DNA from 4 places in the Janthinobacterium sp. SUN176 genome. Region 4 is predicted to be linked to each of the others. Evidence: predicted binding sites of a transcription regulator. Region 4 holds the regulator's gene; each other region holds the start of a gene.
What was found. The regulator FNR, encoded in region 4, switches genes on or off when oxygen is low (the NO sensors DNR and NnrR bind a similar motif). The targets are predictions, from matches to a motif close to TTGATNNNNATCAA.

Region 1: a site for FNR is predicted at 1,588-1,601, ahead of O3299_RS03745 (bacteriohemerythrin). Genes of this name have one in related genera too.
Region 2: a site for FNR is predicted at 2,505-2,518, ahead of O3299_RS07670 (PAS domain-containing methyl-accepting chemotaxis protein). Genes of this name have one in related genera too.
Region 3: a site for FNR is predicted at 2,251-2,264, ahead of O3299_RS18950 (FeoA family protein). Genes of this name have one in related genera too.

What each region holds. Positions count from the first base shown of each region.
Region 1 is NZ_JAPWIA010000001.1:800,754-804,943, reverse strand. Features, by position in the region: gene O3299_RS03760 (sulfite reductase flavoprotein subunit alpha) at 1-744, shown strand, start outside; gene O3299_RS03755 (hypothetical protein) at 882-1,067, shown strand; gene O3299_RS03750 (hypothetical protein) at 1,219-1,374, shown strand; gene O3299_RS03745 (bacteriohemerythrin) at 1,677-2,075, shown strand; gene O3299_RS03740 (hypothetical protein) at 2,079-2,957, opposite strand; gene O3299_RS03735 (TonB-dependent siderophore receptor) at 3,282-4,190, shown strand, end outside.
Region 2 is NZ_JAPWIA010000001.1:1,697,794-1,701,983, reverse strand. Features, by position in the region: gene O3299_RS07675 (protein-glutamate O-methyltransferase CheR) at 1-246, opposite strand, end outside; gene O3299_RS07670 (PAS domain-containing methyl-accepting chemotaxis protein) at 250-2,250, opposite strand; gene O3299_RS07665 (3-hydroxyacyl-CoA dehydrogenase NAD-binding domain-containing protein) at 2,878-4,190, shown strand, end outside.
Region 3 is NZ_JAPWIA010000001.1:4,191,158-4,195,347, forward strand. Features, by position in the region: gene O3299_RS18945 (ferrous iron transporter B) at 1-1,685, opposite strand, end outside; gene O3299_RS18950 (FeoA family protein) at 1,688-1,972, opposite strand; gene O3299_RS18955 (bacterioferritin-associated ferredoxin) at 2,385-2,600, shown strand; gene O3299_RS18960 (energy transducer TonB) at 2,618-3,319, shown strand; gene O3299_RS18965 (Fe2+-dependent dioxygenase) at 3,474-4,154, opposite strand; gene O3299_RS18970 (hypothetical protein) at 4,156-4,190, shown strand, end outside.
Region 4 is NZ_JAPWIA010000002.1:67,936-72,125, reverse strand. Features, by position in the region: gene O3299_RS19635 (response regulator) at 1-1,807, opposite strand, end outside; gene fnr (fumarate/nitrate reduction transcriptional regulator Fnr) at 2,057-2,815, shown strand; gene O3299_RS19625 (FixH family protein) at 2,940-3,464, opposite strand; gene ccoG (cytochrome c oxidase accessory protein CcoG) at 3,567-4,190, opposite strand, start outside.

The sequences.
Region 1 (4,190 bases), on a different contig from region 4:
GGCGGCGAACTGCATGAAATCACCTTGACGGGCCCGGCCGGCGCCAGCTGGGAAGCGGGCGCGCTGGCGGAAATCATTCCCTGCAATGCGGACGGCAGCGATGGCGATGCCAGCAATGCCCATCACGCGCCGCGCAGCTACTCGATCGCCTCGCTGCCGTCCGATGGCGAACTGCAGTTGCTGGTGCGCCAGGAACGCCATGCGGGCGAGGAGAATCAAGGCCATGGCCTCGGCTCCGGCTGGCTGACGCGCTTCGCCCCGCTGGACGCCGCCGTCCGCCTGCGCCTGCAAGCCAATCCGGCCTTCGCCCCTGCCCTGGTCGACGTGCCCTGCATTTATATCGGCAACGGTTCCGGCCTGGCCGGCCTGCGCTCGCACTTGCGCGCGCGCCAGCGGGCGGGACTGGCCCGCAACTGGCTGCTGTTCGGCGAACGCCAGCAAGCTTTTGACAGCGTCTGCGGCGCAGAGTTGCAAGGCTGGCTGGACGCTGGCCACCTGGCACGCCTGGACCGCGTCTTTTCGCGCGATGGCGCCGATGCCGGCAAGCGTGAATACGTGCAAGACCGCCTGCGCGCCAACGCCGGGACGCTGCGCGACTGGCTGGCGCAGGGGGCCATCGTCTACGTGTGCGGCAGCCTGCAAGGCATGGCGGCAGGAATCGATGCTGTACTGCAAGAAATGCTGGGCCAGGAAGGACTCGACGCCCTGCTGGCGGCCGGACGCTACCGCCGCGACGTGTATTGAACTGGCTCAAGCCATCGCCGGCGCCGCCCGGCTATGTGGGCCGGCGCACGGTCGGCGCCAGCCATCGGACTACAGTGGGGGCATGGCGGCCGGGCGACAAACCCGCGCCGCCCCACCCACTGTCTGCGAGGCTTCCCATGAAAAACCCCTGGATGAGCATGTACCTGAGCGCCGCCAACCGCATCGCCAACACGGCGCGCGGCCATGCGACGGCCGCCGTCAAGCGTGAAGCGGCGAAAAATACGCGGCAATTGACGCAAGTGTGGTTCGATTCCTTCCTGCCCCCGACAGGCAAGCCGCGGCGCAGCCGCAAGGCGAAATAAGCTCCTGGCAATGGGCGAACTGGTGCGGTGCATCACAGCAATAAATTGAAGTTTCAATCAGATGAACTAAACTGCAAGCATGGTAGTACATAAGGAAGTGACCGGCAGGCGCCGCATCCCCGCGCCGCCGCCGGGACACCGGGAGACGACCATGTTGACGCTCAAAGTGCTGGCTTGCCTTGCCCTGTCGGCCTTGCTGCTCGTACCCCTCGTGCTGCGCGACGCGATGCAGACGTCCGCCGGGCAGCAGTTGCAGGTGCCGAATGTCGATGCGCAAGGCATGTGGGCCCACTGGCCCAAGCAATAGCAATACGCGCGGCTGAGAAAACACCGCTGACTGCGTTGCTTTGACTTGCCGTACTCGCGTACTGTCTGCGTCAAAGACGCCTTGCCAGCGGCGTTTTTCAGCGGCGCTCGGTAGTGGATTGCATCGTTGAAACCGCTTTGTTTTGCGGGTGGGGATTTGTTCTCTCCTCCCATTTATTTTTGCCTTGATTTGCTCCCCCTCTTCGCCGTACTTTTGATCCAGATCATGGATTTCCACCTTTGCTGCGCCCAAACTGGAACAGTCCGCTTCGCACCGTGACGGACTTAACCTGGAGCATCAGCATGGGTAAATCGGATTGGAAGGATGAGATGGCGCTGGGCGTTCCCGTCATCGACGAGGCGCATGAGGCGCTGTTTCAGGAACTGGCGCGGCTGCAGCAGTTGAGCGACCAGCATTTCAGCATGGCGTTTCGCGAGCTGATCGCGGCCGTCGAACGCGATTTCCGCGAAGAAGAGGATTTGATGGAGCAAATCGCCTTTCCCTCGCTGGCCAACCACCGCGAACAGCATGCGCGCGTGCTCAGCGGCCTGCACCATGCCTGGGCCGCCGTCGATGAAGGCGACCTGGAACAGGGGCGCCACGCGCTGTCGCTGTTGCCGCAATGGCTGATCTTTCACCAGGCCACGATGGACCTGGCCCTGGCGGCGGCGCTGGAGCTGGTGCAGCGCCAGCCTAGCTAGCTTCTACAGCAGCAGCACCGTGGCTTGCTCGGGCAAGACGACGCGGTAGTGGCCCGGGTATTTGTCTTCGCCATCGAAAATCTTGCAAAACACGGGCTGGTTGATGTCATTGACGGCTGCCTCGTTCATGGGCAGGGTGGCGATCAGCTGCTCGCCTTCGACCAGTTGCAGCGCGCTGCCCCGCTCGGCAGCGCAAAACGCCAGCGATTGCACATCGCTGGCGAACGGCCGCTTGTACCACGGCGTGATGGCCCGCACGGCGCGCCGGGCGTCCTGCAAGACCTGCCCCACGCGCTTGACGTTCCAGGCATCGCGCGCCACGGACGGCTGGAGCACGATATTCGCCGTCAACTCGCCCCTGCTCTTATTCACCAGGAAAGTACCGTCCTGCGCGGCGATGTCTTCGTTGAGCGGCACGACGAACACGCCGCCGTCGGACACCTTGATCGGCATGGGCGCGCCATTGCCTTGCAAGGCCACGCGCACGTCGTCGATGGTGGCGCTCAGCTTGGCCGGAATCAGGCGCAGGGCCATGACCACGCTGCCGCTCGACACTTGCCACACTTTCCGGGCCGTCAGATAACTGTCGCGGTAAGCCGTGAAGCGCACGCGCGGCGCCTTGGCGTCGCTGCTGGCGGTGACCGTCACCGTTTGCGATGGCAAGGTTTCCTCCGCGCCCGCCGGTGCCGCTGGCGCCACGGGCGTGGCTGGCGCAGGGGGGGACGGCACGGGCGGTGGCGGCACGAGCGGCGGTGGCGCGACGGCGGCGGGCGGCACGCTGGCGCTCTGCAGCGGCGCGGGGATAGCCGGCGGCGCGTGCTCCTGGGCCTGGCCCAGCGACACGACACACAACCATCCGGCACAAGCGATCCATGTACGCATGCATTTCTTTCAATGAGGAAAATATTTTATCAGCGCCTGCATTATCGCAGAAGGCCAGCCCATGCGCGGTCCTTGGCCTATCCGCACTCTTTTGGTGCGCACGCTTGATTATTTAACAAATACCACTTATATTGATAATGATTCTTATTCACATAAGTGAAGGGAATCGCGCGCCCTTCTTTTCCACTGCCCGCACGCGCCGGGCCTTGCGGTGGAACTGCTATCCAAGCCAGACCACGGGCCAGCGTCACGCCATCCCCCAGCTACTGCGCACCTCGCCAGACGAGATAGGAAAACACACAACTACAATATGCCAGGAAAATGATGCAATCGACGACAGTCTTCCCTCCTTCGCGCCAGCCCGCCTTGCGCCCCCTCCCCCGCCTGTTACACGTCGCCCTGCTGAGCCTAGCCGCCGGCACCGTCTTGCCGGCCCAGGCCGCCGACGCCGCCGCGGCCGACGTCACCATGCCGGCCGTCACCGTGCTGGGCCAGTCGATGGCCAGTACGGAAGGCACGCAGTCGTACACGACAGGCGAAGCGCGCAGCGCCACGCGCATGGACCTGTCCCTGCGCGAAACGCCGCAATCGGTCAGCGTCATCACGCGCCAGTTGCTCGACGACCTGGGCGCCGTGCGGCTGGACCAGGCGCTGGCGCAGACGACGGGCATCCAGGTTGGCCAGAATGACACGGAGCGCACGACCTTTTATGCGCGCGGCTTCGGCATCAACAATATCCAGATCGACGGCATGGCGCGCGGCGGCCAAGCGCCGCTGCAAGACACGATTTTGTACGACCGCATCGAGGTCGTGCGCGGCGCCACCGGCTTGATGGGCGGCAAGGGCGACCCGTCGGCCACCATCAACATGATACGCAAGCGCCCGACGAAGGAATTCCAGGCCAGCGCCGGCCTCATCATTGGCCGCTGGGATGACCAGCGCGTCGAGGCCGACCTGTCCACGCCGCTGAACGCGCAGGGCAGCGTGCGTGCGCGCACGGCCCTGGCCTGGCAAAAACGCGATTCCTACCTGGACATGTATCACGAACGCAAGACGGTCGGCATGCTCATCGTCGAGGCGGACCTGCGTCCCGGCACCCTGCTGACGGCCGGCGTCGACTTCCAGGATAACGAGCCCACGGGTGCCACCTGGGGCGCCGTGCCCTACTGGAACGCGGACGGCAGCCTGGCCAATTTGCCGCGCAACACCAGCTGGACGGCGCCATGGAGCACC
Region 2 (4,190 bases), on a different contig from region 4:
CGTGCGGAAGAACAGGGTGTCGTTGGTGGTCACCAGGTCGATGAAATGGGCCACCTCGTCGCGGTCGCTGGCCACGCGGTCCAGGTAGGCCTGGTAGCTGTGCAGGGACAGCGCCTGCAGCCGTGGCTGCAAGCGCCGTTCCAGCAAGACGCTCTTGCGCGCCGTCATGGCGATGCCCGTATGCTGGCGCACCAGCGCGATCAGGGTCGTCAGCACCTCGGGCGTCAAGGTGGCCGCGTGGCTCATGGCCTACACCACGAAGCCGGAGACAGTCTGGTTCAGGCTGCCCGCGCGCTCGTTCAAGCCATCCGTCGAGCGGGCGATGCTGTCGCAGTTGGCGGCCGACTTTTCCGTTTCCTCGGCAATGTACTGGATCGCCGTGGAGACTTCGCGCGCCGTCAGCAGCTGCTCGTTGGCCGCCTTCGAGATGTCCGAGATGGCCAGGGTGGTCTTCGCCACGCCCGAGACGATCTTGTCGAAGGCGTCGCTGGCCTGGCGGGAGATTTCGCTGCCCGTCGAGACGCGCTTGACGGATTCGTTGATCAGCTTGGAAATTTCCTTGGTCGCCTGCGAAGAGCGCTCGGCCAGCTTGCGCACCTCGTCGGCGACGACGGAAAAGCCCAGGCCGTGCTCGCCCGCGCGGGCCGCCTCGATGGCCGCATTGAAGGCCAGCATGTTCGTCTGGTTGGCGATTTCGCTGATCACCTTGACGATTTCGCCGATGTCTTCCGACGAGCGGTTGATCAAGTCCATCGCTTCGATCGACTTGGCGACGGCGCGCGCGCCCGCTTCCGCTTCCTGCTGCGTGGCTTTCGCCAGGTAATCGGCGTTCGAAGTGTTTTCCGCGATGGAATTGATGGAAAAGGTCAGGCCGTCGATGGAGGCGTTCATTTCTTCCACCGTGGCGCCCAGCGCCTGCGTGCCCACGGCCACGCCCGTGGCCCGTTCCGCGATCGCGTGCGAGGCGTCGGCAAAGCCGTTCGCCGCCGACACCACGTTGCCGATCACGCCGCGCAAGTCGATGATCATCTTGCTGATGCCGCCGGCCAGCAGGTCGATCGGCTCGTCGCCCTCGGGCACGATATTGCAGGTCAGGTCGCCTTGCGCCGCGCGCGCCACCGATTCGAGCAGGGCATTGACCTTGCGGCTGTCGTTGGCGGCCTTGGACTGGATGCTGTTTTCCAGGTTCACCTGTTCGCTGATGTCGATGGCGAACTTGACCACCTTATACGGCTTGCCGTTGAGGTCCAGGATGGGGTTGTAGGTGGCTTGTATCCACACCACCTTGCCATGGTTGCCCAGGCGCTTGTAGCGGCCCGCGTCGAATTCGCCGCGGTTGAGCTTTTGCCAGAATTTCTTGTACTCGGCGCTGCTCGCATACTCGGGTTCGCAAAACATGCGGTGGTGCTCGCCCTTGATATCGCTCAAGTCATAGTCCATGACGGCGAGGAAATTGTCGTTCGCGTCCAGCACATTGCCCTGCATGTCGAATTCGATTACGGCCTGCGCCTTGCCGATGGCGCTGACCTTGCCTTCGTACTCGGCGTTGCGCTTTTTCAGGGCCGTGACGTCGCTGGCGAACTTGACCACCTTGAAGGGCCGGCCTTCCGTATCGAAAATGGGGTTGTACGAGGCGTTGAGCCAGATTTCGCGGCCGTCCTTGGTGACGCGCTTGTATTCGCCCGCGTCGAACTGGCCTTGCCCCAGCTTGTGCCAGAACTGCGCATAGTCGTCGCTGTTGGCGTAGTCGGGCAGGCAAAACATGCGGTGGTGCTTGCCCTTGATCTCGTCGAGCGTGTAGCCGACGGACTTGAGGAAATTGTCGTTGGCGTCGAGGATGGTGCCGTCGAGCCGGAATTCGATCACGGCCTGGGCCTTGCTGATGGCGTCGATCTTGCCTTCGTAATCGGCGTTGCGGCGCTTGGTGGCCGTGATGTCGGTGGCAAACTTGATGACTTTATATGGTTTGCCGTCCGCGTCGAGGATGGGGTTGTAGGATGCGTTGATCCACACTTCGCGCCCATCCTTGGCGCGGCGCTTGTATTCGCCATGGTCGAACTCGCCGCGTCCCAGCTTGGCCCAGAAGTTGCTGTATTCATCCGTCTTGACATATTCGGGGTCGCAGAAGATGGCATGGTGCTTGCCTTGCACTTCCGCCAGGGTATAGCCGACGACGCGCAGGAAATTGTCGTTCGCATGCAGGATGGTGCCGTCGAGTTCGAATTCGATCACGGCCTGGACACGGTTCAATGCAGTATTTATCGCTTGTAAGTCCAGATCCTGGGAGTGGCTGACATGGCTGGCTGCGTCCATAGTATTTCCTTCGGGGTGAGAAGAGGAATGGGAACGATAATGCCGCTGCTATTACTTTTACTGCTATCCATAAAAGGCAGCAATGTTATTGCCGCGGTCGACATCTGGTGATAATCGGTGAGAATGTGCGCGCAGAGCGGCCGCCAGTGTTTTTCCTGCGGTATGCCTTATTGTAGATAAATTGTAGAGTATTGATTTGTATCAACAATTTTATTATTCCTCAGCATCTGGCGAAAAACAAGGGGCGGGAATAAATAATGTAAAAACTGTCGTAATTGGCCCATGCCGGCATATAACAAACGCATTTCCTTGCATAATAAAACGGCGTTATTATTATTGTGCTTTTATTATTTAAATGAATATTCAAGTGATAGCTTCTACTGGACCTTGCTGCATGCAGCAGAATCTTTCCGCAAATGATGTTGTACCATGGCGTACCATGCTGGCGCCGGCGCGCGCACGACAAAAATAATACGAGCGTTCTTTTATGCGGTATAGTGCAGCTTCATCCCTTGCAACCACCTCATCGCCAAGCAAAAACCTATAGACCAACAAGGAAGAGACATGAGTGCTGAATATCAAGTGAACGGCGCCGTTGCCGTCATTACCCTGGCCAACCCGCCCGTCAACGGCCTGGGCCTGGCGACGCGCACGGCCGCCGTGGCCGGCATCCGCCAGGCGCTGGCGGACGAGTCCGTCAAAGCCATCGTCATCACGGGCGCCGGCAAGGCCTTTTCGGGCGGCGCCGATATCAAGGAATTCAATTCGCCCAAGGCGCTCACGGAACCAACGCTGCACACCTTGATCAATGTCGTCGAGCAATCGACCAAGCCCGTGGTGGCAGCCATCCACAGCGTCTGCATGGGTGGCGGCCTGGAGCTGGCGCTGGGCTGCAACTACCGCGTGGCCGCGCCTGGCGCGCAGATGGCCTTGCCGGAAGTCAAACTCGGCATCTTGCCGGGCGCGGGCGGCACGCAGCGCCTGCCGCGCGTGCTGGGCCTGGAAATGGCCTTGAACATGATCGTCTCGGGCACGCCCGTGGCGTCCGAAAAACTGGCCGGCACGGCCCTGTTCGATGAAGTCATCGCGCCCGGCGCGGACTTGCTGGCCGCCGCCGTGGCCTTCGCCACGAAAGTGGGCGACGTGCGTCCGCTGCCGAAAGTGCGCGAGCGCAAGGTTGACTACCCGAACCACGAAGCGTTCCTGCAATTTTCGCGCAATACCGTGAAAGCCATGTCCGGCCCGTTCCCCGCACCGCTGAAATGCGTCGATGCCGTGGCGGCCGCAGTGACGATGAAATTCGACGAGGGCTTGAAGTACGAGCGCGAACTGTTCATGCAGCTGGTGCAGTCGCCGGAATCGAAAGCCCTGCGCCACGCCTTCTTTGCCGAGCGCGTCGCCAGCAAGGTGCCCGACGTGCCGGCCGACACGCCCGTGCGCACCATCGCCAGCGCGGCCATCGTCGGCGCCGGCACCATGGGCGGCGGCATCGCCATGAATTTCGCCAACGCGGGCATCCCCGTGACCTTGCTGGAAACGAAGCAGGAAGCGCTGGACAAGGGCCTGGCCACCATCCGCAAGAATTATGAAAACACGGTCAAGAAGGGCAAATTGACGCAGGAGAAGGCCGAGCAGCGCATCTCGCTCGTTTCCGGCACGTTGGCGTATGCGGACATCGCGCAGGCGGACATCGTCATCGAAGCCGTCTTCGAAGAGCTGGGCGTGAAGGAAACTGTCTTCAAGCAGCTGGACGCCGTCATGAAGCCGGGCGCCATCCTCGCCTCGAACACCTCGACCCTGGACCTGGACAAGATCGCCGCGTTCACCCAGCGCCCGCAGGACGTGGTCGGCACGCATTTCTTCAGCCCGGCGAACGT
Region 3 (4,190 bases), on a different contig from region 4:
GTGGTGGCCAGCGCGTCGCCCGTTTGCGACAGCGCATACACGGTACCCAGGGCGCCGACGGCCACTTCGCGCGCCGCCATGCCCGGCACCAGCGCGATGCAGATCTGCCAGTTGAAGCCGATGGGCGCGAAGATCACTTCCAGGCCGCGGCCCAGGATGCCGGCCAGGCTGTAGTAGATCGGCGGATGGATGGCGTTATCCGGCGCGCCGGGGAAGGTGCTGAGGAACCACAGGATGATCATCAGGCTCAGGATGATGGTACCGACGCGCGTCAGGAAGATCTTCGCGCGCTCCCACAGGCTGACGGCCAGGTTGCGCAGGTGCGGCCAGTGATAGGCGGGCAATTCCAGCATCAGCGGCTGGTTGCCGCGCACGCCCATGCCGCGCTTCATGACCCAGGCCACGGCCATGGCCGAGATGATGCCGGCGAAGTACAGCACGAACAGCACCAGGCCTTGCAGGCTCAGATAGCCCCATACCTGGCGTTCCGGGATGAAGGCGGCGATGATCAGCGCATACACGGGCAGGCGCGCCGAACACGTCATCAGCGGCGCGATCATGATGGTGACCAGACGGTCGCGCGGATTCTGGATGGTACGCGCCGCCATCACGCCGGGAATGGCGCAGGCAAAGCTCGACAGCAGCGGGATGAAGGCGCGGCCGGACAAGCCCACGCCGCCCATCAGGCGATCCAGCAGGAAGGCGGCGCGCGGCAGGTAGCCGCAGTCTTCCAGGCTCAGGATGAAGAAGAACAGGATCAGGATCTGCGGCAGGAACACCAGCACGCTGCCGACGCCGCCGATGATGCCTTCCACCAGCAAGCTTTTCAGGTGACCATCTGGCATGTTCGCCGTCAGTACGGCGCCCAGGTGGCCCACGCCATCGGTGATCATTTCCATCGGCGTGGCGGCCCAGGCAAACACGGCCTGGAAGATCAGGAACATCAGCACGGCCAGGATGATGGGACCGAACACGGGGTGCAGCACCACGTCGTCGATCTTTTCCGTCAGGTTGCCCTTGTCGCTCGTGTCATTGCTGACGGCGGACAGAATGCGGCGCACTTCGCGCTGGGTTTCTTCGACGGTGACGGCATCGATAGCCGCCAGCGGTTTCGCTTCCACGGCCGGCAGCGGCAGCATGGCGTCGATGGCGTTCAGCAAGGCTTTTTCGCCATCGTGCTGCACCGCCACGGTTTCCACCACGGGCATGCCCAGTTCCTGCGACAGTTTCACCGTGTCGATCAGCATGCCGCGCTTGCGCGCCACGTCGGTCATGTTCAGCGCCAGCAACATGGGCAGGCCCAGGCGCTTGACTTCCAGCACCAGGCGCAGATTCAGGCGCAGGTTGGTGGCGTCGACGACGCAGATGATGGCGTCCGGACGCGGGTCGCCGCGGCGCAAGCCGCCCACCACGTCGCGCGTGATGGCTTCATCGGGCGTGGTGGCCGACAGGCTGTAGGCGCCCGGCAGATCGAGCAGGCGCACGGGCTTGCCGGCTGGCGAGGTGAAATGGCCTTCCTTGCGCTCGATGGTCACGCCGGCGTAGTTCGCCACTTTCTGGCGCGCGCCCGTCAAACGGTTGAACAGGGCGGTCTTGCCGCAGTTCGGATTGCCCAGCAAGGCAATTTGTGGCTGATGCGGCGGCTTGTGCACGCCTGCATCCACGATAGTTTCGACAGCACCCATGGTCATTCCGGTTGAAGCAGCGGTTGAATCGTAATCAGCGCCGCTTCGAAGCGGCGCAGTGCGAACGTGGCATTGCCGACCTTGATGGCCAGCGGATCGCCGCCGGGAATGCCGCGCTTGAGCATGCGGATTCGTTCGCCGGGAACGAACCCCAGCTCCATCAGGCGGCGGGCCAGGTCGACGCCGTCCTCCGTCTGTCCTGCCGTGTGGGGCGTGATATGCAACACCGTGCCGCTCTGGCCGACTGCCAGCGCATCGAGCGTCATCATGGGTGGAACTAGAGTCATGAGCAAATTCCGTTCAAATTAAGAACACCTGATACCGGCGACGGCGCAAGGCGCCTTGCACCGGTTCCAGGTTTGTGAGGTAAAACGCAACTGTTGCGCATTACCGACAAGCGGCCATTCAATCTGTCCAGACGGCGACCGTCCGAGACAATACCAGCATTATAAACATGAATGCGAATAGTTTTTATTTAGCCCGGAGAGCCGCCCCCATCAAGGGCTGCGTCATTCGGAAACATGGCCTGTGAAGCTGCGGCGCCAGGCCGCCAATTGCCGCACACTTGATCAAAATCACTTGCATTGTCCCCCGCTTTGCGCGACAATGAAACGTAATGATAATGATTCTCATTAAAACACTAGCAACAATGCTTTCCAGCACTAGTGTCTGTTCATCCTCTAGCCAGAAGGTGTATCAATGATTGTATGTGTCTGCAACAACATATCTGATCGTGAAATCCGTCAAGCCGTCGATCTTGGCCTGTCCAGCATGGCCGAACTGCGCCGCGACCTGGGCGTGGCCACCTGCTGCGGCAAATGCCACACCTGCGCGCGGGAAGTGCTGAACGATCACCTGAACGCCACCGTGGCGCTGCAAGAAACCGTATTGATGCGAGCTGTACTGACAAACTAAAGAAAGCGATGAACGCCATGACGATGATGCCCCCGCCCGTAACGGTGCAGGCCGTGCAGCAATTTGCCGACTTCGACAAGAAGCGCAACAAATTCGCGCCGCTGATGGCCATCGTCGTCCTGCACATCGCCGGCTTTTACGCCATCCAGAGCGGCCTGCTGAGCCGTGTGGTCACGGCGGCCATGCCGACCATCACCACCATCAGCATCATCGCCCCGCCGGCGCCGCCCAAGCCGCCGGCGCCGTCTGTACCGAAAACCGTGGAATTGAGCGCCCCCGTGCCGCGCGCCGTGATCCCGCCGCTGCCGCTGATCGCCGTGGCGCCGAGCGAACCGACGATCACGCCGCCGCAGCCGACGCGCGCCGAAGCGGCACCGGTTGCCACCGCCGCACCGACAGCGCCATCGACACCGTCGCCGACGCCTCCGGCGCCGTCGACGCCGCGCACCGTCAGCAGCGTCGAATACATCAAGGCGCCGCAACTGATCTACCCGAATCTGTCGCGCCGCCTGGGCGAAAGCGGCACCGTGGTGTTGCGCATCCTGATCAATGAAAAGGGCTTGCCCGAGCAAATCCTGATCCATAAATCGACCGGCTACGGCAACCTCGACGAAGCGGGCCGCCAGGCCGCCCAGCGCGCGCTGTTCAAGCCGATGATCGAAAACGGCAAGCCTGTTCCCGTGTACGTGTTAGTACCGCTGACCTTCCAACTGAGCTAGCCTTCCGGCGGCCCTTGCGCCGCTGCCAGCCCGCAAGCACCGCACCCTGTGCCCTGCTTGCTTTTTTGCGCCCTGTTTTCTGTACCAGTCAAGCAACTGCTTGTTTCAGTCTGCCAGCCTACATCCCCGGGCCAGGCAGACTTTTTTTTGCGCGCTACATCTCCGCCCACATCCTGAGCAGGTTGTGATAATGCCCCGTCAAGCCCACCGTCGCCGGCGAATCGCCGTGTTCTCCGCGCACGCTCTGGATGTTTTGATCGAGCTCAAACAGCATGCTGCGCTTCCAATCCTCGCGCACCATGCTTTGCGTCCACAGGAAGGAGCAGATGCGCTCGCCGCTGGTGACGGGCAGCACCTGATGCACGCTGCTCGACGGATACACGATCACGTCGCCGGCCGGCAATTTCACTTCATGCGTGCCATACGCGTCGACCACCACCAGCTCGCCGCCTTCATACTCGTCCGGCTCGCTCAAAAACACGGTCGACGAGACGTCGGCGCGCATCGATTGCATGCCGTTTTTCGGCGTGCGGATGGCGCCGTCGATATGCAGGCCATAGTGCTCGCCGCCCGCATAGCTGTTGAAGAACGGCGGCAGGATGCGCAGCGGCAGCACGGCGGAAAAGAACAGGGGATTGGCCATCAGCGCGCGGCTGACGATCTCGCCCAGTTCCAGCGCCAGCGGCGAACCTTCCGCCAGCTGGCGGTTGCGCTTGACTTGCGCGCCTTGCGCCCCGACGCTGGCGCGCCCGTCGACCCAGTCCGTCTGCGCCAGGCGCTGGCGAAACTGCGTGACCTGTTCCGGCGTCAGCACGCCGGGTATATGCAGCATCATCTTGCTATCCTTTTTCAGTAAATATCGCTGCCTGAT
Region 4 (4,190 bases):
AGAAGCGGCTGCCCTTGCCTTCGCTGCTGGCGACGGCGATGTCGCCGCCCATCATGTGGATCAGCTGCTTGCTGATGGCCAGGCCCAGGCCCGTGCCGCCGAAGCGCCGCGTGATGCTCTGGTCGCCCTGGGAAAACGCGGCAAACAGCTGCTGTTGCTGCAGTTCCGTCATGCCGATGCCCGTGTCGCGCACCTCGAAGCGCAGCCAGGCGCGGCCGCTCTCGCTCTCGGCCAGGCTGACGGCCACCACCACTTCGCCGCTCTCCGTGAACTTGATGGCGTTGCCGGCCAGGTTGACGAGGATTTGCTGCAGGCGCTGGGCGTCGCCCACGAGGCGCCGCGGCACGTCGGGCTCGACGGCGATGGCCAGTTCCAGCTCCTTTTCGCCCGCATTCATCGTCATCGTCGTGGCCAGGGTATTCATGACTTCGTCGAGGTCGAATTCGACGGGCGACAATTCCATGCGCCGTGCCTCGATCTTCGAATAGTCGAGCACGTCGTTGAGGATGCCCAGCAGCGACTGGCCCGCCACGCGCACCATGGTCAGATACTTGCGCTGTTCCGTGTCGAGTCTGGTATTGCCCAGCAAATACACCATGCCCAGCACGGCATTGAGGGGCGTGCGGATTTCATGGCTCATGTTGGCCACGAAATCGCTCTTCGCGCGGTTGGCCGCCTCGGCCCGGTCGCGTTCCTGTTCCAGCTCCGCCGCGCGCGATTCGAGTTCCTGCTGCAGACGGTCGCGTTCGCTCATCAGGCCGTTGAACGCTTCCGTCAGTTCGCCGATTTCGTCGCGCTGCTGCACCGGCACGGGCGTGAAGCGGCTGCCGCTGGTGCGCAGGGCTTGCAGGGTGTCGCGCAGGCGCACCAGCGGCGACAGCAGGCGCACGGTGACCCAGCCCAGCACGAAGGCGGCCAGCAGCGAGGCGAGGATGCTCCACAGCACCAGCCGGTACAGCACGCCATCGAACGGTTCGAAGGCATCTTCGACGGGGAGCGAGGCGGCCAGCAGCCAGTTCACGGATTTCAGGCGCTTGAAGCTGTTGACGGCCGTGATGCCGCGGCTGTTGGTGCTGACCATGCTGCCTTCGCCATCTTCCTTCAGCAGCCGGGTGGTCGTCAGGTTGGCGTTCGGCTGGCGCGGTTGCAGCAGCCGGCTGGTATCGGGATGCAGCACGTAGCGCGGCACGGCGCCGCGCGTGAGGATGAAGTAATAGCCGCTCTTGCCGATCTTTTCCGAGCGCAGGCGGCCCAGCAGGTTGTCCTTGTACAGGCGCAGCACGCCGATCACGACGCCGGCCACCTGGCCATCGGCGGCCAGCACGGGCGCCACCATCTGCACGATGGGCATGCCGCTCGACTTGCCCAGCATCGGTTCGGTGATCATGGGCTGGCGCGTGCGCAGGACGGTCTGGAAATACTCGCGCTCGGCGACGTTGATGCCGGCGCGCCCCGCTACTTCCGGCATGTCGGCCACGACGGCGCCATGCGCGTCGAGCACCAGCACGTCATCGAACAGCACCAGCATCGAGCGGCGCGAATAGTATTCGCGCAATTGGGCGGGCCGGGCGATCAATTCCGGCGGCTGCTGCCTGGCCGTCAGGGTGACGATCTGCAGCAGCATGCCCAGCTTGTCGTCGAGTTCGGCGGCGGTGCGGCTGATCAGGGACGATTGCTGGCTCAGCAGTACTCGGGTGAAGTCGTCGCGCATGTGCTGCACCTGGATCATGGTGACCAGCGCGATCATGGCGATCGAGGTCAGGCTGGTGGCCAGCGCGACTTTTGCTTTAATGCCGAGAGGCTTCATGATTTCCTTTTCAGTACCGGGCGGCACAGGCGGCAGATAATGCTGTCAGGAATTTTCCTATCAATGCCCCAGCTTGGCAAGCGCCGCCGCGCAAATTGCCCGCCCCGTACGGGCTTTTGACGATGTTGCCATATAATTAAAGGCTGGACGTCGTTTATTCGCCGAATTTACGGTGAAATTGGCATACGGCAACCCTGTATGCGGCTGTATGCAGTAAACTTGTTGTTGCATTTTCTAAAAGGTACCGACATGACTGAAGCGCTACTCACTCCAACCTTGCCCACCGTGAACGTGGAGGCGTTGCGTGCGCGATGCTCGACCTGCAGCATGCATCAATTGTGCCTGCCGATGGGCCTCGATGTGGGCGACATGGACAGGCTGGATCAGATCATCGGCCGCCGCCGCAAGATCGTGCGCGGCGCCTCGCTGTTCCGTATCGGCGACTCGTTCCAGAACCTGTATGCGATCCGCCTGGGGCATTTCAAGACGTACCAGATCAATCCGGGCGGCGAAGAGCAGGTGACGGGCTTCCAGATGGCGGGTGAACTGCTGGGCATGGACGCCATCAGCGCCGACCGCCACCACTGTAATGCGGTGGCGCTGGAAGACAGCGAAGTGTGTGAAATCCCGTTTTCCAGCCTGGAACAATTGCTGGGCAACATGCCGACCCTGCTGCGCCATTTCCACCGCATGATGAGCCAGGAAATCACGCGCGAGCAAAGCGTCATGTTGCTTTTGGGTAACATGCAGGCGACGCAGCGCTTTGCCGCCTTCATCGTCAACCTGGCGTCGCGCTATGAAGCGCGCGGCTATTCGGGCAGCAATTTCCAGCTGCGCATGTCGCGCGAGGAAATCGGCAACTACCTGGGCCTGACCATCGAGAGCGTCAGCCGCCTGCTGTCGAAGTTCAAGAAGGAAGGCTGGCTGCGCGTCTCGAACCGGGAAATTGAAATCCTGCAGCCGGCCAAGCTGAAAGCCATTACGGCCGGCACGGACGTCTGCAAGTAACAGCACCGTCAAAACCTGCTGCGCGTCGCGCTTTGCGGCTTGCGATGCTCGCTGTGCTATAGCACAGCTGCGCTTCTCAACCACAAATCACTGCCGCTCGCTACGGTTTTCCCGGCGCTGTACGTTATAGCTCTTCATCCGCATGCAGCGCGATGCTGCGCTGCAGGGGCCAGGTCCAGATGCCGGACAGGCGCCACTCGCGTTTGTCGTTTTCCACCAGCACTTGCCAGCGGCTGCGCTCGAGCATCGGCAGCGCTACGGAAAAATTGCCGGCTGCGTCGGGCTGCACCAGCACCTTGATATCCTTTTCCGGCAGGGTCGCATGCGCCAGGTGCAGCTGCAAAGGCGCTTGATAGGCCTTGCCGAAGCTGTGCACGGAACCGGTCAGGCGCGCTGCAGCGACGTCATACGACAGGCGCGTATCCATCGCCAGGTCGCTGGCGATCGTGTCGCGCTTCAAATCCTGGTTGATCGCCTTGCCCTGCTTGTAATAATCGCCCACCACCAGCGCATCGGGCTGCGTAAACGCGATATAGCCCATGAAGCTGCCGACGACCACGGACAGGCCGGGGCCGATCATCAGCAGCCATGGCCAGCGATGCTTGTACCACGGTGCAACGGGTGCTTGCAGTTTCAGACTGTCGGACATGATATTTCTCCTGTTTAATCAGCCAGTCCCCGCATGGGGACCGGCCTTCCTGCAACTTCGTGGCGGCGGCGAGGGCACCCGGTCCCCGTCCGCCTTTCCTTGTTAACGCGGCACGATGAATACCGCGCTTTCACGCACATGCAGCGATGGGTCGTCCAGCGATTGCAATTCGATCGCAATCTTGTTCGAGCCCTTCTCTCCCACGCCGTGCGGCACGCGCAGGCGGATCGGCCAACCCAGCGTTTCCGTCGGCTGCAAGGTCACTTCTTCGCGCGTCAGCAAGGTCAGGCCCGGCAAGCCGGAAGCGCTGATTTTGAAATGCTGGCTTTGCTCCGACGTGTTCATGATCTGCAGGCGGTAGACGTTTTCGATCATGCCGTCTTCCACTTCGCGTCCCATGGAACCGCGGTCGCGGATCACGTCCATTTTCAGAGGCGTGCGCAGGGCCAGCGAAGTACACACGGCGATGATGATCAGGGCCAGGATGGAAGTGTAGATCAAGACGCGCGGGCGCATGGCGCGCTGGCGTATCTGCTTCGAATTGAAGTTGTTTTCCATCGCATGGTCGGTACTGTAGCGTACCAGTCCCCGTGGCCGGTCGACTTTGTCCATCACGCTGTTGCAGGCATCGACGCAAGCGGCGCAACCGATGCATTCATACTGCAGGCCGTTACGGATATCGATGCCGGTCGGACACACCTGCACGCACAGGGTACAGTCGATGCA